Regions from separate parts of the Burkholderia ambifaria AMMD genome, predicted to be linked through region 2. Evidence: predicted binding sites of a transcription regulator. Region 2 holds the regulator's gene; the other holds the start of a gene.
What was found. Region 2 encodes FliA, which starts transcription of late flagellar genes. Its sites were predicted from a motif close to CTAAAGTTTNNNNNNNNNNNGCCGNTA; they were not measured.
Positions count from the first base shown of each region.

Region 1: the regulator FliA is predicted to act here: its motif matches at 3,522-3,548, upstream of flgK (flagellar hook-associated protein FlgK).

Region 1 is NC_008390.1:3,377,834-3,388,273, forward strand. Features, by position in the region: gene flgL (flagellar hook-associated protein FlgL) at 204-1,445, opposite strand; gene flgK (flagellar hook-associated protein FlgK) at 1,468-3,465, opposite strand; gene BAMB_RS15460 (flagellar brake protein) at 3,658-4,413, opposite strand; gene flgJ (flagellar assembly peptidoglycan hydrolase FlgJ) at 4,625-5,617, opposite strand; gene BAMB_RS15470 (flagellar basal body P-ring protein FlgI) at 5,618-6,796, opposite strand; gene flgH (flagellar basal body L-ring protein FlgH) at 6,802-7,491, opposite strand; gene flgG (flagellar basal-body rod protein FlgG) at 7,513-8,301, opposite strand; gene flgF (flagellar basal-body rod protein FlgF) at 8,337-9,095, opposite strand; gene flgE (flagellar hook protein FlgE) at 9,116-10,357, opposite strand; gene BAMB_RS15495 (flagellar hook assembly protein FlgD) at 10,386-10,440, opposite strand, start outside.
Region 2 is NC_008390.1:210,973-221,412, reverse strand. Features, by position in the region: gene ahcY (adenosylhomocysteinase) at 108-1,526, opposite strand; S-adenosyl-L-homocysteine riboswitch at 1,561-1,676, opposite strand; gene BAMB_RS00930 (RNA polymerase sigma factor FliA) at 1,877-2,611, opposite strand; gene BAMB_RS00925 (MinD/ParA family ATP-binding protein) at 2,626-3,444, opposite strand; gene flhF (flagellar biosynthesis GTPase FlhF) at 3,437-5,203, opposite strand; gene flhA (flagellar biosynthesis protein FlhA) at 5,200-7,302, opposite strand; gene flhB (flagellar biosynthesis protein FlhB) at 7,299-8,498, opposite strand; gene BAMB_RS00905 (DUF805 domain-containing protein) at 8,765-9,145, opposite strand; gene BAMB_RS00900 (VOC family protein) at 9,510-10,007, opposite strand; gene BAMB_RS00895 (DUF3443 domain-containing protein) at 10,175-10,440, opposite strand, start outside.

The sequences.
Region 1 (10,440 bases), 390 kb from region 2:
GGGAGGAGCGGCGAACGGGCCCCGCGCGATCGCACGCGCCGGCCGGCCGCAGCCGCAGCCGCAGCCGTAAGCCGTAAGCCGTAAGCCGTAAGCCGTAAGCCGTAAGCCGTAAGCCGTGAGCCGTGAGCCGTAAGCCGTAAGCCGTGAGCCGTGGCCCGCTGCGACGTAAGCGTGCGCTCACATCGCAGCGGGCGCCGTGGACATCACGGATTGATGTACTGGAACAGCGACAGGTTCTGCAGCTGCACGTAGGCCTTCTGCGCACCGGTCAGCGCGTTCTGCACCTGCAGATACTGGCTGATCGTCGTCGTCATGTTGGTGCTGGTCAGGTCGGTCAGGTTGCTGGTCGTCTGCAGCGACGCGGTCTGGTTGACCGCCTGCATCGCCTTGACCTCCTGCTCGCGGCCGCCGACCGACGCCTGGATCGTCGTCACGTTGCGCATCGTGTTGCCGACCTTGATCGAGCCCGTCATCAGCGCGTTCGACAGCGCCGCGGCGGCAACGGGGTTGCCGGTCACGGGCGTCTTCAGCGCCGAGATCATCGAGTCGAGCGTCGAGAATATGTCCGCGCCGCCGCTCGCCTGCGGGCCGGGCGTCACGGCGAACGTGTCGCCGGCAGCCGGCGTGCCCGACACCGCCACCGTCATCCCGCCGCCGAGCGCGATCGACGCGCCCGCCGTGTACGCCTGCGCGGGCGTGGTGGTCGGCGGCTTGGCCGAGTTGTCGGTCACCGTGTAGGTCGGCGCGGCGGGCGTGCCGCCGAACGCGATCGAGAACTGATGGCCGTTGGTCGCGGCCGACGGGGTCGTGACGGTCACCGCGGTGATCGTGCCGGTGCCCGTGTTGGCGGCGCCGGCCGACGGCACCGGGGCGCTGCCGAGCGACGGCACCGACATGAACACCGCCGAACCGGTGTCGCCCTGCGCCACGCTGCTCGAATCGCCGATCTGCACCTGGCGCGTGCCCGAGTCGCCGACGTAGCTGACGCTGCCGTTCGGGCTGCTGGTAAACGGCGCCGACGAATTGTTCAGGCCGGCGAACAGGTAGTTGCCGGCCCCGTCGTTCGAGTTCGCGAGCGTCATCAGCTGGTCGCGATAGCCTTGCAGCTGCGTCGCGAGCGCCGAGCGGTCGCTGTCGGCGAGCGAGCCGTCGCCGGCGCGCACGACGAGCGTCTGCACGCCGGTCAGCACGCCGCTCACGCTTTGCAGCGCTTGATCCTCGGCCTGCAGCGACGCGAGCGCCGCGGTCTGGTTGGTCGCGTACTGCGACAGCGTCGCCGACGTCATCGACAGCTGCACGGCCTGCGCCGCGCCGACCGGGTTGTCGGCCGGCGTCTGCAGGCTCACGCCGCTCGCGATCTGCTGGTACAGCTGCGCGAGCTGCGCCTGCTGATCGTTCATCTGGGAAACGTTCAGCTGAAAGAACTGGGCGCTGGAAATTCGCATCGCTTCTATTCCTCGAATCCGGTCAGTTGAACAGGCCGAGCACGGTCTGGAACAGCGTCGCCGCCGTCTGGATCACCTTCGCGTTCGCCTGGTAAAGCTGCTGGTACTGCATCAGGTTCGCCGCTTCCTCGTTCTGGTTCACGCCCGACACCGACTGCTGCGCGGTCGTGATCTGGCCGACCAGCGAGGTCTGCGCGGCGCTCGACGACTTCAGCTGGCTCGCCGTGTTGCCGATCGCGTTCACGTACTTCGCATATGCGCCGGTCAGCGTCGTCGTGCCGCCGCCGAGCGACTTCGCGGTGACGAGCTGCGACAGCGCGAGCGCGTTGGAGCCGTCGCTCGTGCCGCCCGCGTACGGTCCGATCGTGAAGGAGTCGCCGTCGGACGGCGCGCCGGACAGCGTGACGGTCACGCCGTTCATCACGCCCGCCGGCGCCGGCTGTGTGGTGCTCGTGATCGTCAGCTTCGCGCCGGCCGTCGCGTCGTACGGCACGCTGTCGGTCGGGCTCGTGATCGTCACCGAGGTGGGCGGCGTGCCCGCGATCGTCACCGTGGTGCCGGCCTGGAAGCCCGACAGCGACTTCGACGCCGCGTCGTAGGTGAGCTTGGTCGGCGTGGTCGGGACCTGGTAGCCGGCGCTCACCGCGCCCTGCGCGATCTTGCCCGTGCCGAGGTTGGTGCTCGACGCCGCCGCGACCACCGGCGACGCGGCCGCGATCGCCGAACCGCTCGTCGTCGCGAGGCCGAAGCCGTTCAGCGCGCCGCGCGTCGGCAGCACGGTGAACTGGTCGCCGGCATTCATCGAGCCCGACGCGAACGAGAAGGCCAGCCCGCCGATCGACGCCGGCATCGACGTCGACTGGCCGACCACCGACCCGCTCGCGCGGTCGGTCAGCGTGTAGTTGGTGCCGTCGTACGACAGCGTGTAATCGCTCGTGGTCGGCTGCGCGGCGTTGGCGAACGAGACGGAAAGCGACGCGGTGCCGGTATTGCCCTGGTTCGAATAGACGGCCGGGTTCGCCACCGCGAACAGGTTGCCGCCCGGCTTGCCCGACAGGTCGATGCCGAGCGCGTTCTGCCCGTTGACCTGCGCGGCGAAGCTGGTGGCGAGCGCGCCGAGCTGCGCCTGCGCGGGGTCGAGCGTCTGGCTGCGGAACGCGAGCAGGCCGCCGAGCGTGCCGCCCGACAGCGACGTGTCCGGCAGCGCCTGGTTCGGGCCCGGCGGGTTCGCGCCGGCGATGCCTTGCGACACGACGGTCAGCTCGCTCGGATCGGACGGCGACGTGACCGTCGCGAGCTGGTAGCTCTTGTCGGCGACGACGAGCGGCTGGCCGCCCGCGAGGAACACGCTGTAGCCGCTGTCGTTGCGCACGACCTGCACGCCGGCGAGGCTCGACAGGTTCGACACCGCGAGGTCGCGCTGGTCCATCAGCTGGTTGGGCGGCTGCCCCTGGCTGCTCGCCGCCGCGATCTGCTGGTTCAGTTGCGCGATCTGCGACGTGTACGTGTTGATCTGCGACACGGTGCTGGTGAGCTGCGTGTTCACGCTCTGGCGCAGCGCGTCGTACTGCTGGCCGGCCGCCTTGAGTTGATCGGCGAGCACCTGCGCGTTGCTGATCGCGGTCTGCCGCACCGACGGATCGGACGCATTGTTCGCGACGTTCTGCAGCCCGGTGAAATAGCCGGTGATCGCGGTCGAGATGCCGGCCGTCGGGCTGCCGACGTAGTTGTTCAGCTGCGCGACGAGCGAATACCACGTCGACAGCGCGCCGCCCTGCGACTGCGCGCTGTTCAACTGGTCGCTCAGGTACTGGCTGTACTGCCGCTGCACGGTGACGGTGTTCACGCCCTGCGGCATGTAGCCGCTCGACGTGTACTGGCCGCTTGCCTCGGCATAGACGGGGCGCTCGACCGAATAGCCGGGCGTCGCGGCATTGCTGATGTTCTGACCGGTCGTCGTGAGGCCCCAGAGCGCGGCATTGAGGCCGCTGACGCCGAGGTTCATGAGTGTGTTGGACATGCGCGATCCTGATGAGCCGGCCGCGCTGCGGCCGCCGGGTTGCGTGACTCCCGGTATAACGGCCGCGGATCGGAAAAATTGAGGAAAAAATGCACGCGCGGCGCGCGCTCGCGCGTCGCCGGTTGAGGGCCGCGGCGGACGCTGCCGGCGCCGCTGCGAAGGCGGCCCCGAGCGGGGCCGCGAGGGGGTACGTCAGGCCCGCGCGAGCGAGCGGCGCTTCATCTCGAGCTGCGTGATCAGGCGCTGCAGCGTATTCTCCGCGCTGCCCGGCAGCGACATGAAGCGAAAGCCGAGCTGGTAGCGCCGCGAACCGTTCGGCATCTGCGTCGAACGCTGCGACACGAGGCGCAGCTCGAGCGACAGCTTGCCGTGGCCGGTCAGCTCGAGCTCGACGTCCGGCAGCAGCGTGCCGACCTCGAGCGCCTCGACGCGCTCGTCGGCCGTGCGCAAGCCGACGCCGCCGAGCGACAGGTTATGCACCTCGAACACGAAGCTCTCGCCGTCCGGCAGCGTGCCGCGGCAGAGGAACGGATCGACGATCGGCGCATCGACGCGGAAGTACTCGCGGCGCTGGATGCACATCAGCACGTCGGGGAAATCGGCGACGAACGCGGGCAGCCCCTCGTAGCGCGTCTCGCGCGGCGTGCTCGTGGTGAATTCGACGCGCACGCCCTCCGGCGCGGCCGAGAACGTGCAGTGCGACGCGGCGAGGATGCTGGCGTTCTGCTCGGACAGCGCGCCCCAGTCGAACGTGAACGTGCGCGCGCCGACGTCGACCTCGAGCAGGCGCGTGACGAGCTGGCCGCCCGGGTACTGGACGGTCAGGAAGTCGCCGCGATTCACGAGATTGCGCAGCTGCACGCCGATCTCCAGCGGATTGCGGCGGGCGTAGTCAGGCCCGGAATGGCCCGCATCCAGGCTCGGATCGGTCGACGTTTCGATATTCATGGCTAGCCGGTTTTCTTGTCAGGGCGCCCGGACGAACGGTGCGCAGTAAAACCGGGCCAGAACAGGGCCCGGTAGCAGGTCTCACACACTTAGCGGCAGTGCTCCCCGAAAGTTTAGATCGAATTGCCGATATTTTTCGCGCAAACGTTGAAAACCGCGCGCGGCGGGGTGCCGGGCGCGGTCCGAGAGGCGGCGGAACGGGGGCTGCCCGTCAGCCGATCTGCTGCATGATCGAGATCAGCTTCTTCGCGTAATTCGGGTCGGTCGCGTAGCCGGCCTTCTGCATCCCGTGCGCGAAACCCTCGACGCTGCGGCTCGCGCTCAGCACGCCCGCGTAGCGCGGGTTGTTCTTCAGCAGGTTCGCGTAGTCGGTCATCGCATGCTCGTACGAATCGTACGCGCGGAACTTCGCGACGACGCGCCGCGGCGTGCCGTTCACGTACTCGGTCGTCAGCGCCGACACCGTGCGGCCCGTCCAGCCCTTGTTCGCCTTGATGCCGAATACGTTGTAGCTCGTCGAGCCGTCGCTCGCGCGGATCTCGCGCTTGCCCCAGCCCGATTCGAGCGCGGCCTGCCCGACGATGAAGCGCGCCGGAATGCCGGTGCTCGCGCTCGCCGCCTGCGCCGGCGCGGCGAGCCGGTCGACGAACGCGTCGGCGTCCTGCACGCCGCTCGCGCCCTTCAACGGCGGCGTGAGCGCGCTGCCGGCCGAGTAGCCGCGCGCGCCGGCCAGGCCGCCGTTGTTCGCCGCGTTCGCATACGCCCGCGCCATCGCATTCATCGCGGCGAGGCTGCCTTCGTTGCCCGACGTGCCGGCGCCGGCCGCGCCCAGGCCCGCCGCACCCAGCCCGGCCGCGCCGACGTCGGCCGCCGTGCCGCCGCCCTGCCCCGCGTTGCGCATCAGCTGCTTCATCAGCGCGTCGGCGACGCCGATCCCGCGCTTTGACATCTGCTGCGCGAGCTGCTGGTCGAGCATCGACGTGTACATCTTCGACGTGTGCGAATCGAGCAGCCCGCCGTCGGGCGTCGCGTCGCGCATGCTCTTGAGCATCATCTGCGTGAACATCGCGTCGAACTGGCCGGCGACCGCCTTCGCGCCGGCCTGCGGCGACTGCCGCGCCTGCGCGCGCAGCGCATCGAAGCCCTGCACGTCGAGCGCGAAGCGCTGGGTGAGATCGTTCGCGTCCGGAAGGTTCGCTGCCATTTAGATCACCTCAAGATCGGCGCGCAGTGCGCCGGCCGCCTTCATCGCCTGCAGGATCGACATCAGGTCCGCCGGCGTCGCGCCTAGCGAGTTCAGTGCCTTCACGACGTCGGCGAGGTTCGCGCCGGCCGTCACCATCTTGAGCGCCCCGTTGTCCTGCTTCAACTGGATCTGCGACTGCTGCGCGACCACCGTCTGCCCGTTCGAGAACGGCCCGGGCTGCGACACCACCGGCTGCGTGTTGACGACCACCGACAGGTTGCCGTGCGCGACCGCGCAGCTTTGCAGCGTCACCATCTGGTTCATCACGATCGAGCCGGTACGCGCGTTCAGGATGACCTTCGCGGCGGCCTTGTCCGGACTCACGTCGAGGTTCTGCAGGCGCGCCATGAACGCGACCTGCTGCGCGGAATCCGCCGGCGCGGCGAGCTGGATCGTGCGGCCGTCGAGCGCCGTCGCGGTGCCCGGGCCGAAGCTCGAATTGACCGCGGACACGATCCGCTGCGCGGTGCCGTAGTCCATGTCGTTCAGCTGCAGCTGCAGCACGCCGTTCATCTGCGCGATCGCGTTCGGCACCGCGCGCTCGACGATCGCACCGCCGACGATCCGGCCGGCCGCGAGCTGGTTCACCTGGACGCGGCTGCCGTTCGCACTCGCGCCCGCGCCGCCGACCGCCATGTTGCCCTGCGCGAGCGCATACACCTGCCCGTCCGCGCCCTTGAGCGGCGTGAGCAGCAGCGTGCCGCCGCGCAGGCTCTTCGCGTTGCCGAGCGACGACACGGTCACGTCGAGCGCCTCGCCCGGCCGCGCGAACGGCGGCAGCGTGGCGGTCACCATCACGGCCGCGACGTTCTTCAGCTGCATGTTGCTCAACGACGACGGGCCGCCGTTGGCCGACCCATTGTTGATCGAGATGCCGAGGTTCGCGAGCATGTTCGCGAGCGTCTGCGTCGTGAACGGCGTCTGCATCGTCTGGTCGCCCGTGCCGTCGAGGCCGACGACGAGGCCATAGCCGATCAGCGGGTTGTCGCGCACGCCCTGGATCTGCGCGAGATCCTTCAGGCGTTCCGCATGCGCGCCCGGCGCGCCGAACGCGCAGGCTGCCAGCACGAGCGCGGCGGCGATCCGCGCGACGGCCTGCGCGCGGGATGACAGTCGATGGAAAAGAGGCTGCGGCATCGTCATCACCACGGTGCGATGTTGAGGAAGAAGCGCTGCAGCCAGCCCATCGTCTCGGCTTCGTTGATATAGCCCTTCGACGAGTATTCGATCTTCGCGTCGGCGACCTGCGTCGAGTAGACCGAGTTCGCGCCCGAGATCGTGTTCGGGTTGACGACCCCCGAGAAGCGCACGAACTCGTTGCCCTGGTTGATCAGCATCTGCTTCTCGCCGCTGACGACGAGGTTGCCGTTCGGCAGCACGTTGGTGACGGTCACGGTGATCGTGCCGTTGAACGTGTTCGCGGCACTCGCGCCGCCCGTCGCCGCGAACTTGTTGGCGCCGGCCGCCGACATGTTCGCCTTCGCGAACAGCCCGCCGAGGAAGCCGGCCGTCGGCACGCTGAAGTCGGTGTTGCCCTGCCGGTTGGTGTTCGCCCCCGACGACTTGGTCGCGTTGATGTTCTCCGCGATCATGATCGTCAGGATGTCGCCGATGTTGCGCGGCCGCTGGTCTTCGAACAGCGGCCGGCCCGCGTAGCCCGGGTTGTAGATCGAGCCGGGCGCCTGCATCGACATGGGCATCGGCGGCTGCGCCGTCATCGGCTGCTGGATGATCGGATCGCGCGGAATCTGCGCGCAGCCGGCGAGCGCGGCCACCGCGAGCGCGCACACGGCGCGCACGGGGGCTGGCGGGAGGAGGCGAACCTGCTTCATGGCGACGACTGGACTTTCCGGTTAGCTCTTCATCTGCGTGACGGTCTGCAGCATCTGGTCGGACGTCGTCACGGCCTTGCTGTTGATCTCGTACGCACGCTGCGTCTGAATCATGTTGACGAGCTCCTGCACGACGTTCACGTTCGACGCCTCGACATAGCCCTGATTGAGCACGCCCGCGCCGTTCAGGCCCGGTTGCGCCACGTTCGGCGCGCCCGACGACGTGGTTTCGGCGAACAGGTTCTCGCCCTTCGCCTCGAGGCCGGCCGGGTTGATGAAGGTCGCGATCTGCAGCGAGCCAATCTGCACCGCGTTGCTCGAGCCCGGCTGCGTGACCGACACGACGCCGTCCTTGCCGATCGTCAGCGACTGCGCGTTCTGCGGCACGGTGATCGCCGGCAGGATCTGGTAGCCGCTCGACGTGACGAGCTGGCCTTGCGCGTTGGTCTGGAACGAGCCGTCGCGCGTGTACGCGTTCGTGCCGTCCGGCATCAGCACCTGGAAGAAGCCCGCGCCGTTGATCGCGACGTCCTTCGAGTTGCCGGTCTGCGTGAGGCCGCCCTGCGTGTACAGGCGCTCGGTCGCGACCTGCTGCACGCCGGTGCCGAGCTGCAGGCCCGACGGCAGTTCGGTCTGCTGCGTCGAGTTCGCGCCCGGCTGGCGGATGGTCTGGTACAGCAGATCCTCGAACACCGCGCGCGACGCCTTGAAGCCGTTCGTGCTGGTGTTCGCGAGGTTGTTCGAGATCACGTCCATCTGCGCCTGCTGCGCATTCATGCCGGTGGCGGCAATGTAGAGCGAACGGTTCATGTTGAATCTTCTCCTGGTAGCGAGGGCCGTGCCGCTCAGCTGAAGTTGAGCAGCTGGTTCGCCGACTGCTCGTTCTGGTCGGCCGTCTGGATCAGCTTCGACTGCAGCTGGAACGCCCGTGCGTTGTCGATCATCGCGACCATCGCGGTCACCGGATTCACGTTGCTGCCTTCGAGCGAATTCGGCGTGACGACCACGCTCGGGTCGCTGTCGGCCGGATTGCCGTCGGCGGTGCGGAACAGCCCGTCGTTGCCGCGCGCGAGCGTGGCCGGATCGGGGTTCACGAGCTTCATCTGGTCGACGATCGCGACCGCCGTCGGCGGGTCGCCCGGCATCAGCGCGGACACCGTACCGTCCTTGCCGATCGTCACTTCCGCGTTCGGCGGCACCGAGATCGGGCCGCCGTTGCCGATCACCGGCAGGTTGCTCGCGTTGACGAGCTGGCCGTTTTCATCGACGTGCAGGTTGCCGGCGCGCGTGTACGCCTCGCTGCCGTCGGCCGTCTGCACCGCCAGCCAGCCGGCGCCCTGCACGGCGACGTCGAGCGGGTTGCCGGTGCGCGTGATCGGACCCGGCGCGTAGTCCGCGCCGGGCGTCGACGCGAGCACGTAGGTGCGCGTCGTCGTCGGATCGCTCGTGCTGCCGTCGCCGAAATTCATCGGCACCGCACGGTAGGTCGCGAGCTGCGCGCGAAAACCCGTCGTCGACGCGTTCGCGAGGTTGTTCGCGACGATCGCCTGCTGGTCGAGCGACTGCGACGCGCCCGTCATCGCCGTGTAGATCAGTCGGTCCATGGCTGCCGGTTATCCGCGCGTTACAGGTTGATGAGCGTCTGGTCGACGGTCTGCTGCGTCTTGATCGTCTGCGCGTTCGCCTGGTAGTTGCGCTGCGCGGTGATCAGGTTGACGAGCTGCGACGTCAGGTCGACGTTCGAGTTCTCGAGCGCGCTGCCCTGCAGCGTGCCGTGGTTGGTGCTGCCCGGCGCCGAGATCTGCGGCACGCCCGATGCGGCCGTTTCCGCGTACTGGTTGCCGCCGAGGTTCACGAGGCCGTTCGGGTTGTTGAAGTTCGCGATCGCGATCTGCCCGAGCACCGCCGTCTGGCCGTTCGAGTAGTTGCCGGTCAGCTTGCCGTCCGCGCCGATCGAGAAGGTCGTCAGCGTGCCGCTCGCGTAGCCGTCCTGCGCGAGGTTGTTCACGCCGTCCTTGCCGCCGAATTGCGTGGTGCCGGTCAGGTCGAGCGTGAGCGGCTGCGGCGTGGTCGAGCCGTCGGTGGTCGGCACCGTGAACTGGAACTGGCCGACCGACGTGGTCGGCACGGCCGGCGTGCCCGTCGTCGTGCTCTTGATCGCGCCCGACGAATCGAACGTGACGGTGCCGAGGTCGGTCGTGGCGCCGCCCTGCACGCCCGCATACGCTTCCCAGGTGCCCGCCGCCGACTTCACGAAGTACATGTTGACCGCCTGCGAGCCGCCGAGCGAGTCGTACACCTGCACCGACGTCGAATAGTTGTACGTCGAGGTGTCGGTCGCGTCGAACGGCGTCTTGGTCGGGACCTTGTCCTGCGAGTTCAGGTTGAACTGGCCGGTGATCTTGGTCGTGGCGGTCGGCGAGATGTTGGTCGTCGGCGCCTGCAGCGGCACGGTCTGCGCGGTGTTCACCACGCCGTTCTTGTCGGCCAGGTAGCCCATCAGGTTCAGGCCCTGCGCGTTGACGATGTAGCCGTTCTTGTCGCGCTGGAACGTGCCGTCGCGCGAGTACGTCGTCACGCCGTTGTTCGACATCTGGAAGAAGCCGTTGCCGTTGATCGCGACGTCGAGCGACGAGTTCGTCGTGTTGATCGTGCCCTGGCCGAACTGCTGCTGCACCGACGAGAGCGCCGTGCCGATGCCGATCTGCGTGTTGACCGACGTCGCGATCGAGTTCGCGTACATGTCGGAGAACTGCGCGGTGCTCGACTTGAAGCCGACCGTGTTCGCGTTGGCGATGTTGTTGCCGATCACGTCGAGCGCGTTCGATGCGCCGGCGAGGCCGCTCAGACCCTGTTGATAACCCATTTCGGTCTCCGTTTTCGAGAAAGCTGGATCAGTTGGTGGTGGTGGCGTCGGAGGTCGACGACGATGCGGTGTTCGGGAAGATC
Region 2 (10,440 bases):
GGCCGCCACGCGTGCCCGCGGGCACGGTGCGACGGCCGGCGATCCGGCACCATGCCGCGATGTCGCGCGCGCCCGAAGCGGGACGCGCGCGGCACGGCGGCGGCGCATCAGTAGCGGTAGTGGTTCGGCTTGAACGGGCCGTCCTTCTGCACGCCGATGTACGAAGCCTGCTCGTCCGTCAGCACGGACAGGTTCGCGCCGATGCGCGCGAGGTGCAGGCGCGCGACCTTTTCATCGAGATGCTTCGGCAGCACGTACACCTTGTTCTCGTACTCGGCGCCGCGCACGAACAGCTCGATCTGCGCGAGCGTCTGGTTCGCGAACGAGTTCGACATCACGAACGACGGGTGGCCGGTCGCGCAGCCGAGGTTCACCAGGCGGCCTTCGGCCAGCAGGATCACGCGCTTGCCGTCCGGAAAGATGATGTGGTCGACCTGCGGCTTGATGTTTTCCCACTGGTACTGGCGGGTCGACGCGACGTCGATTTCCGAGTCGAAGTGACCGATGTTGCAGACGATCGCGTTGTGGCGCATCGCCTTCATGTGATCGTGGTTGATCACGTGGTAGTTGCCGGTCGCCGTCACGAAGATGTCGGCCTTGTCGGCCGCGTATTCCATCGTCACGACGCGGTAGCCTTCCATCGCCGCCTGCAGCGCGCAGATCGGATCGATTTCGGTGATCCACACGGTGGCGCCGAGGCCGCGCAGCGACTGCGCGCAGCCCTTGCCCACGTCGCCGTAGCCCGCGACGACCGCGACCTTGCCCGCGATCATCACGTCGGTCGCGCGCTTGATGCCGTCGACGAGCGATTCACGGCAGCCGTACAGGTTGTCGAACTTCGACTTCGTGACCGAGTCGTTCACGTTGAACGCCGGGAACGGCAGGCGGCCGTCCTTTTCCATCTGGTACAGGCGGTGCACGCCGGTCGTGGTTTCTTCGGTCACGCCCTTGATGTGCGCGAGGCGCGTCGAGTACCAGGTCGGGTCGGCGTCGAGGTGCTTCGCGATCGACTTGTACAGCGCGACTTCTTCCTCGTTGGTCGGCTTCGCGATCACCGAACGGTCCTTCTCGGCCTTCGCGCCGAGGATCAGCAGCAGCGTTGCGTCGCCGCCGTCGTCCAGGATCATGTTCGCGAATTCGCCGTTCGGCCATTCGAAGATGCGGTGCGAGAACTCCCAGTATTCGTCGAGCGACTCGCCCTTGAACGCGAACACCGGCGTGCCGGCTTCGACGATCGCGGCAGCGGCGTGATCCTGGGTCGAGAAGATGTTGCACGACGCCCAGCGGACATCGGCGCCGAGCGCCTTCAGCGTCTCGATCAGCACGCCGGTCTGGATCGTCATGTGCAGCGAGCCCGCGATGCGCGCGCCCTTCAGCGGCTGCTGCGCCTTGTATTCGTCGCGGATCTGCACGAGGCCGGGCATTTCGGTCTCGGCGATGTTCAGTTCTTTGCGGCCCCAGCCGGCAAGCGCCATGTCGGCGACGACGTAATCCTTGGAAGCTTGCGAATCGATAATGGCGTTCATCACGCCCTCCTTTCTAAAAAAGTTCTAGAAATTGGTGACGTGAGCGCCGTTCAGGAAGCGGGGCCGGCGCGAATCTCGCCGCACGGCTGCTTGGTGAAGCTTTCCGAGCCTGGCGGACGCAGAAGGTCCGTCGCAACGCTCCTCGGAAAACGGGAGGGATTGTAGCAAATCGCGACGAAAATTTCTTGTGTCGGACCGTTGAATGGCCTATGCGGCGACGCGCAGGCCGAAGCGTGCCCTTTTATTGAGACTGAGATGGGCGCGGGCGGATTGCGCGGCAATCGAGCGCACCGCCTTCGATGGAAGACCTGCCCGGCGAATGACCCGCCGCGCCCCCGCCGTCCGCACGTTCAATTCTCCGCGCCGACCCACGCCTGTTCGCGCAACCGCGCGCGCAGGCGTGCGACGGCCTGGCTGTGCAGCTGGCACACGCGCGACTCGCTCACCTCGAGCACCGCGCCGATCTCGCGCAAGTTCAGCCCGCGCTCGTAGTACAGCGACATCAGCAGCTTCTCGCGCTCGGGCAGCCGGTCGATCGCGTCGACGAGCGCCTCGCGCAGGTGGTCGTCGAGCAGCGCCGACAGCGGATCGGCGTGATCGACGCGATAGCGGTCGAGAAACGGCTCGTCGTCGGCCGCGCGGTCGAAATCCTCGTAGTAGATGAGCTGGCTGCCGTGCAGGTCCTGCAGCATCCCCTGGTATTCGTCGAGCGGCATCTTCAGGTGCTCCGCGATCTCGGTCTCGCTCGCCGAGCGGCCGAGCTGCTGCTCGACCTGGTGCACCGCGTACTCGACCTCGCGCGAGGTCTTGCGCAGGCTGCGCGGCAGCCAGTCGTTGCTGCGCAGCTCGTCGAGCATCGCGCCGCGGATACGCTGCGTCGCGTAGGTCTCGAACTGCGCGCCCTGGTCTTCCTTGTAGCGGCCGGCCGCGTCCATCAGCCCGATCATGCCGGCCTGGATCAGGTCGTCGAGGTCGACGCTCGCCGGCATCTTCGCGACGAGCTGCAGCCCCAGGCGCCGCACGAGCGGCGCGTATTGCGCGAGCACGTCGGCCTGGGTCATCTTGCCTTGAGCGTTGTACATCATGGCTCTCTCCTTCCTCACGCGGCGTGGGCCGCTCCCGCCTCGTACGACGGCTTGCCGCCCGCATGCACGGCACGCCCCGCACCCGAGCTCGGGCGCATCGGCCAGTACAGCAAATCGGCGGCAATCTGCCGGTAATCGCGCGCGGCCGCCGACGACGGGAACGCGTCGACCACCGTATGCATCAGGTCGCGCGCATGCTCGGCGAGCGGATCGGCGCTCACGCAGCCGGCGTCGGCGATCGACACCGTCAGGTAGCGGCTCGCGACGCCCGCGAGGTTGTCGAAGGCGGTCCTGGCGTCGGCGTGGCTGCCGACGTGATTGGTCAGCACGCGGAACTGCGCGACCGCGTGCGCAAAATGCAGCCGTTTCATGCACGCGTACGCCTCGGTGATCGCCTGCGCGGCCACCCGCGTGACGATCAGCACGTCGTGCGCCTCGCGCGCGAGCGCCGAGAACGCGCCATCCGCGCCGAGCTGTGCGTCGACCAGCACGATGTCCGCCTGACCGTCGATGAAGTCGCTCAGCTGCGTGTCGCTGTAGCCGTCGCGCGCGAGCCCCGTGGCCGCGCACAGGCTGAACCCGGCGGCGACGCGCGTGCGTTCGCCGTCGCGCAGCCATGCGCCCGCCAGCGTCGCCGAGGCCGAATGCACGTCGGCACGCTCGTCGACGACGAGCACGTCCTTGCCGAGCGCGGCCAGCGCCGCCGCGACGTTCACGACGGTGGTCGTGCAGCCGACGCCCGCCGGCCCGCCCGTCACCGCGACGATGCGCGACGCGCGTCCGGCCAGCAGGCGCCGCAGCCCTTCTGCCTGGTCGATGATCCGTTTATCCAAATCGCACCTCGTGCAGATCGGCGGTGGAACGGGCGGTCAGTGCGGAAAGCAGCGTCGGCATGTCCTCGTCCTCGGGCACGAAGGGCGAACCGTCGCGCGGCACACAGAACGCGCTTTTCAGCAGGAATTTGGTCGAAGCAACGTACAGGTTCTCCGGCACCTTCTGGCCGGTCGACACGTAATGAATGGGCAGCTTGTAGCGGATCACGGTGTCGAGCACGCCGCCGAGGTGGGTCGCCTCGTCGAGCTTCGTCAGGATGCAGCCGGCGAGATCCGGATATTCGGCCGCGCTGCGGTAGGCCTGGACGACCTCGTTGAGCGTGTCGCCGTGGCTCGTCGCGTTGAGCAGCAGCAGGCGCTGCACCGGCGCGTTCGCGCCGTGCAGCATCGCGATCTGGTCGGACAGCGCGCGATCGCGCTGGCTCATGCCGATCGTGTCGATCAGCACGATGTGCTTGTTGCGCAGCTCGGACAGCGCGAGCTCGAGGTCGCCGGCATCCTTCACCGCGTGCACGGGCACGCCGAGGATCTTGCCGAAGATGCGCAGCTGCTCATGGCCGCCGATCCGGTAGCTGTCGGTGGTCAGCAGCGCGACCTTGCTCGCGCCGAAGCGCATCACGCAGCGCGCCGCGAGCTTCGCGGTGGTGGTCGTCTTGCCGACACCGGTCGGCCCCATCAGCGCGAACACGCCGCCGCGCTCCATCAGCGCGTCTTCGTTCTCGAGCACCGGCAGGTTCGCCGCGAGCACCGACTGCGCCCATTCGGCGGCCTGCTCGAAGGTCTGCGCGCCGTCGCCGGACGGCAGGTTGTCGACCATCATGCGCACCAGCTGCGCGGAGAAGCCGGCCGAGAACAGGTGCTTGGTCAGCGCGCCGTGCACCGGGCTGCGGCGCTGGCGGTCGTGCCACATCAGGCTGTCGAACTGCTCTTCCATCATCCCGCGCATCGCGCCGAGCTCGTGCATCACCGTGTCGTTGACGATGCTCTCGATGCGCGCCTTCACCGCGTCGGCTACTACGGCGGCCGCTTCGGCCGACAGGCGCGTGCGTTCGGCCGGCTTCGCGGTGTTCGTTTCATTCGTTTCGCTCGCGCGGACGGCGGCGGCCGCGGACGGCATCCGGCGTTCGGCGTTGCGCACGATGTCGCGCGCCCAGCCGGCCGGCGTCGCGGCTGCCGCGTCCTGCTGCATGCGGGCCGGCGCCGGTGCCTGCGGCGCGGCCGATGCCGCCTGCGCGCGGGCGATCAGCGCTTCGCGCTGCTGCGTCAGGCGCTTCGCGTGCTCGACGAGCCACGGCGCGGGTTCGGACGACGCGGCCTGAGCGCCGCCAGCGGGCGCAGCCGGCGACGCCGCTGCCGCGTCCGTTGCGGGCGAGTCCGCATCGAAGGCGGCCGGTTGCGCGGCCGGTTCCGTCGCTTCGGCGCTTGCGCCGAACACCGACGAGAACACGTCCGGCAGCCCGCCGTCGCCGGCTGCATACGGATTCACGGCCGGGCGCGCAAGCGCGGCGCCGGGGCGCGACACGATGCCGGGCACGGCCGCGGCCGGCACGGATTCCGGTGTGCGCGACGCGACGGTGCGCGGGCGCGCGGCGGCCGGCGGCGTGACCGCGGCGAGGTCCGAGTCGGCGAGTGCGACGATTTCGACGCTGCCGTCATCGAGCGTGCGGTTCGACAGCACGACGGCGTCGGCGCCCAGGGCCTCTCGCACGAGGCGAAGCGCGTCGCGGCTGGTCGCGCCAGTGAATTTGCGAATGTTCAAGCGGAACCCCCGATGACGTTAACGACTTTGATCGTGCGTGTGTCCGGCACTTCGGCGTACGACAGCACTTTCAGTTGCGGCAGGCTGCGGCGCAGGAAACGCGCGAGCATCGCGCGCAGCGCGTGCTGCACCAGCAGCACGGGCGGCAGCCCGAGATTCTGTTGACGCAGCATCGCCTGTTGCGTGCCGGTCAGAAGGTTGTGCGCGAGGCCGGGCTCGAGGCCCGGGTTCGCGCCGGTGGAGAGCGCCTGCGACAGCACGCGCTCGAGATTCGAATCGAGGCCCATCACCTGCATCTCGCCCGCGCCCGGATACCACTGCTGCGTGATCGCGCGGCCGAGCGACAGCCGCACCGCGGCGGTGATCTCGTACGCGTCGCCGCGGCCGGCGTGTTCGGACACGGCCTCGAGGATCGTGCGCATGTCGCGGATCGGCACGCCTTCCTCGAGCAGGTTCTGCAGCACTTTCTGCAGGGTCGTGAGCGAGATCGTCTTCGGCACGAGGTCCTCGACGAGCGACGGCGCATCCTTGCCGGTGCGCTCGACGAGCGCCTGCACTTCCTGGCGGCCGAGCAGTTCGGCCGCGTGCTGGACGACCAGATGGTTCAGGTGCGTCGCGACGACCGTGCTCGCATCGACCACCGTATAGCCGTACACCTGCGCCTGCTCGCGCATCGCGACGTCGATCCACACGGCCGGCAGCCCGAACGCCGGGTCCTGCGTCGCGGCGCCCGGCAGCGCGGCCGTCACCTGGCCCGGGTTGATCGCGAGCCACTGGCCCGGGAACACTTCGCCCGCGCCGATCTCCACGCCCTTCAGCGCGATCCGGTACGCGTTCGGCCGCAGTTCGAGGTTGTCGCGGATATGGATCACCGGCGGCAGGAAGCCGATTTCCTGCGCGAATTTCTTGCGGATGCTCTTGATGCGCTTGAGCAGCTCGCCATCGCTGTTCTTGTCGACGAGCGGAATCAGCCGGTAGCCGACTTCGAGGCCGAGCGGGTCGATCAGCTGCACGTCGTCCCAGGTCGCCTCGTGGCTGTCGCCCGGCAACGCGGCGGGCGGCGCGACCTCGGTCACGTCACCGGCGGCAAGGCGGGCCGCCGCGCGGCGGCTCTGCGTGCGGGCCAGCCAGATCGCGCCGGCGCCGAGCGCGAGGAACGCGAAGTGCGGCATGCCCGGGATCAGCCCCATCAGCACGATGATCGCGCCGGTGATGTTCAGCACGCGCGGGTTCGTGAACAGCTGGCCGGTGATCTGCGTGCCGATGTCCTCGTCGGTCGCCACGCGCGACACGATCACGCCGGCCGCCGTCGAGATCACGAGCGACGGGATCTGCGCGACGAGGCCGTCGCCGATCGTCAGCAGCGTGTAGTTGGTGCCGGCCGCCGCGAAGCTCATGTCGTGCTGCACCATCCCGACGATCAGCCCGCCGATCACGTTGATCGCCATGATGATGAGGCCCGCGATCGCGTCGCCGCGCACGAACTTCGACGCGCCGTCCATCGACCCGTAGAACTCGGCTTCCTGCGACACGGCCAGGCGGCGCTTGCGGGCCTGCTCTTCGTTGATGAGGCCCGCGTTCAGGTCGGCGTCGATTGCCATCTGCTTGCCGGGCATCGCGTCGAGCGTGAAGCGCGCGGACACTTCGGCGATCCGCCCCGCGCCCTTCGTGATCACCATGAAGTTAATGATCATCAGGATCACGAACACGACGATGCCGACCGCGAAGTTGCCGCCGACGAGAAAGTGGCCGAACGCCTCGATCACCTGGCCGGCCGCGTCGGGGCCGGTGTGGCCCTCGAGCAGCACGACGCGCGTCGACGCGACGTTCAGCGACAGGCGCAACAGCGTCGAGAACAGCAGCACGCTCGGGAACGCCGCGAAGTCGAGCGGCTTCATCGTGTACATGCTGACGAGCAGCACCATCACCGACAGCGCGATGTTGAAGGTGAACAGCAGATCCAGCAGCAGCGGTGGCAGCGGCAGGATCATCATCCCCAAGATCATGCAGATGAGGATGGGGCCCGCGAGCCCGCGCAGGTTGGCGCCCGCGAACGGGTTCGTGCGTTTGGCGAACAGGCCGGTGGTCGGGGTGCTCATGCTGCGTTCCCTTGCGTGCCGAGCGTGTCCTCGGCTTCTTCACGCGCGTCGTCGGCCGATACCGACGTCCCCTTGTCGAGGTCGGCCGGCACCTCGAGATCGACCGGCGCGGCCGGGAACGCGCCGCCTTCCGAGCGGAAGCGCCGCAGCTGGTACACCCATGCGAGCACCTCGGCGACGGCCGAGTACAGCGAGCCGGGAATCTCGCGTTCGATTTCGACGTTGTGATACAGCGCACGCGCGAGCGGCGGCGCTTCGAGCAGCGGCACGTTGTGCTCGGCCGCGAGTTCTCGGATGCGCGCGGCGACGAGGTTCACGCCCTTCGCGACGACCTTCGGCGCGCGCATCTCGCCGTCCGTGTATTGCAGCGCGACGGCGAAGTGCGTCGGGTTCGTGACGACCACGTCGGCCTTCGGCACGGCGGCCATCATCCGGCGCCGCGCGATCGCGCGCTGCTGCTGGCGGATGCGGCCCTTCACGTGCGGATCGCCCTCGTTCTCGCGATGCTCGCGCTTCACTTCTTCCTTCGTCATGCGCAACTTCTTGTTGTACTGCCAGATTTGGTAAGGCACGTCGAGCGCGGCGACCACCAGCATCCCGGCGACCGTCGTGCCGCAGCACACGGCGACCAGATGCATCGCATCGGCAACCGCCGAGCCGAGCGGCTGGGTCGCGAGACCGAGCAGCTCGTCCTTGCTGCGCCAGATCGCGATGCCGCCGATCCCGCCGACGACCAGCGTCTTCGCGAGCGACATCGCGAGCTGGATCGGCCCCTGGATCGAGAAGATGCGGCCGAGGCCCGAGATCGGGTTCAGGCGGTCGAACTTCAGCTCGAAGGTCTTCTGCGAGATCAGCCAGCCGCCGAGCGCCATCGGCGCGAGCAGCGCGGCAAGGCCGGTGAGCGCGAGGATCGGCAGCAGCGCGGCGAGCCCTTCGATGCTCGCGCTGCCGGCCGCCGACAGCATCCGGTGCGTGTCGAACGCGGTGGCGCGATCGAACGCGAACGCGCCGCGCAGCATGGCCTGGAGATGGGCGCCCGACGGAGCCGCGAGCAGCCACGCGCCATAGAACCCGGCCGCGAGCAGCGCGAACGAAGCCAGCTCGCGCGAACGCGCGACCTGCCCCTCCTCGCGCGCCTTTTCGCGGCGCCTCGGAGTGGCGGCTTCGGTTCTGTCGAGATCGCTCTCGTCTGCCACGTGGCCTCCAGTCGGGTACGGCGAAATGCCGCTTTCCAGTGACACCGATTATTCATGCGCGGGTCAAACGCCGATCGGTCGAGCAAAGCCGGGAAAGGGGGGTATTTCGGGGAATCGGGCAAGGCGGGTGCGGGGAGAGGCGGCGGGTGGGTGTGGCGGGGGGAGGATGGTGGGGGAAACGCGTGTGCGGGGGGGTGTGGTGAAGCGGAGGAGGTGAACTATCGCCCCGCCCCGACGCGACGGCCGCGCGTCGGGGCGGGCGGCGCTCAGATTGCCGGAATCGGATCCGTGCCGAAACGGTTCGGCCCGTTCGTGCCGCGCGAGCACATCCACACGAGCAGCAGGATCCCGCCGATGAGCGGAATGAACGCGATCAGCAGAAACCAGCCGGAGCGGCCCGTATCGTGCAAGCGGCGCACGGTGACCGCGAGGCTCGGCAGCACGAGCGCGAGCGACACGACCAGCGCGACGATCGCCAGCAGCAGCGGAACCGCGCCGCTTTCGCGGCCGGCGGCGGCGAGCAGCTGGCAGGCGATCGACACGACGCCGGTGAGCAGCGCGAAATACCAGTATTCGGCGCGGCGTGCGCGGCCTTCGAATTTCGCATACTGATTGAATACGGAACGAATGGCTTCGGTGAAATTCATCTTATTGCCCTCCTGTTTTTTAATCGACGACCCCGGAAACAACGGGGGCATTATAAGTTTGAATTTCGACACGTCGCATCTCTTTTCGCGTGACGATCGCCGTGGTGACGCCTTCACGGCCCCGGAGCGGCCACAGAAACGACGCGTCGGACCGCCGCGTGCATGTCACGCCATTTTTATAATCGCAACGCCCCAACAAAAAGATCAGCCGGATAATCAATGAATTGATTACGCCATGATGAAACGGATCATGGTCGATAATCCAACCGCCGGTCAGATGGCGACCGATTTACCGGCCGGCCGGGAATCGCTTCGTGCATCGCATGCCCGCATCGAAAATACCGCCTCCCGGCCGGCATTCGCGCTAGCCGGCCGCCGCCTGCTGCAACGCATCGAGATCGAGCTTCTTCATCTTCATTACCTGCGCCATCACGCGTTCGGCGCGTGCCGGGTCGCCCGTCATCAGCTCGGCCATCTGCACGGGCACCACCTGCCACGACACGCCGAAGCGGTCGCGTAGCCACCCGCACTGCTGCGCGCGCTCGTCGCCGCCTTCGGCCAGCGCCGCCCAGTAGCGGTCGATCTCCTGCTGGTCGCGGCAATTGACGACGAACGACACGGCCGGCGTGAGCGGAAACACCGGGCCGCCGTTGAGCGCGAGAAACGCCTGCCCGTCGAGTTCGAACGACACCGTCATTACCGTGCCCTCGGCCTGGCCCGACGCCTGCGCGCCGGATTTGCCGTAGCGGGCGACGTGCAGGATGCGCGCGTCGTCGAACACCGACACGTAGAAGCGGGCGGCCGCCTCCGCGTCCTGGTCGAACCACAGAAACGGCGTGATGCGTTGAATGCGCTGACTCATGGCGCTGTCTCCTCGATGTCGTGCCGGCACCAATGCCGGTCTTATATCGTAGGCGCTATGCCGGCGCGGCGCGGCCGCCCGGTACGTAGTCCGCCCGCCACGGCCGGCGGGATGAAAAAAGGGGGCGATCGCTCGCCCCCCCGCTTGCTGCCGCCGTTCGTGCGCGTTCAGAACGCGACGTAAGGCTGCTGTCCGCCGGTCGACGTCTTGTCCATCCCGAAGTAGATCGTCTTGCCGTAGAAGTGCGGCATGCCGAGATCAAGCCAGCCGGCCACGCCGAACGGGCCGGCGATGTCGTTGAACGCGAACGTCGACGCGTTCGCGAACACCGCATCGGCGTTCACGACGGGCATCGACACGCCGCCCGACGCACCGTTCCTGCCGGTCAGCGTCGCCGTATAGGTGGTCGACGAGGTCGGGCAATAGAACTGCG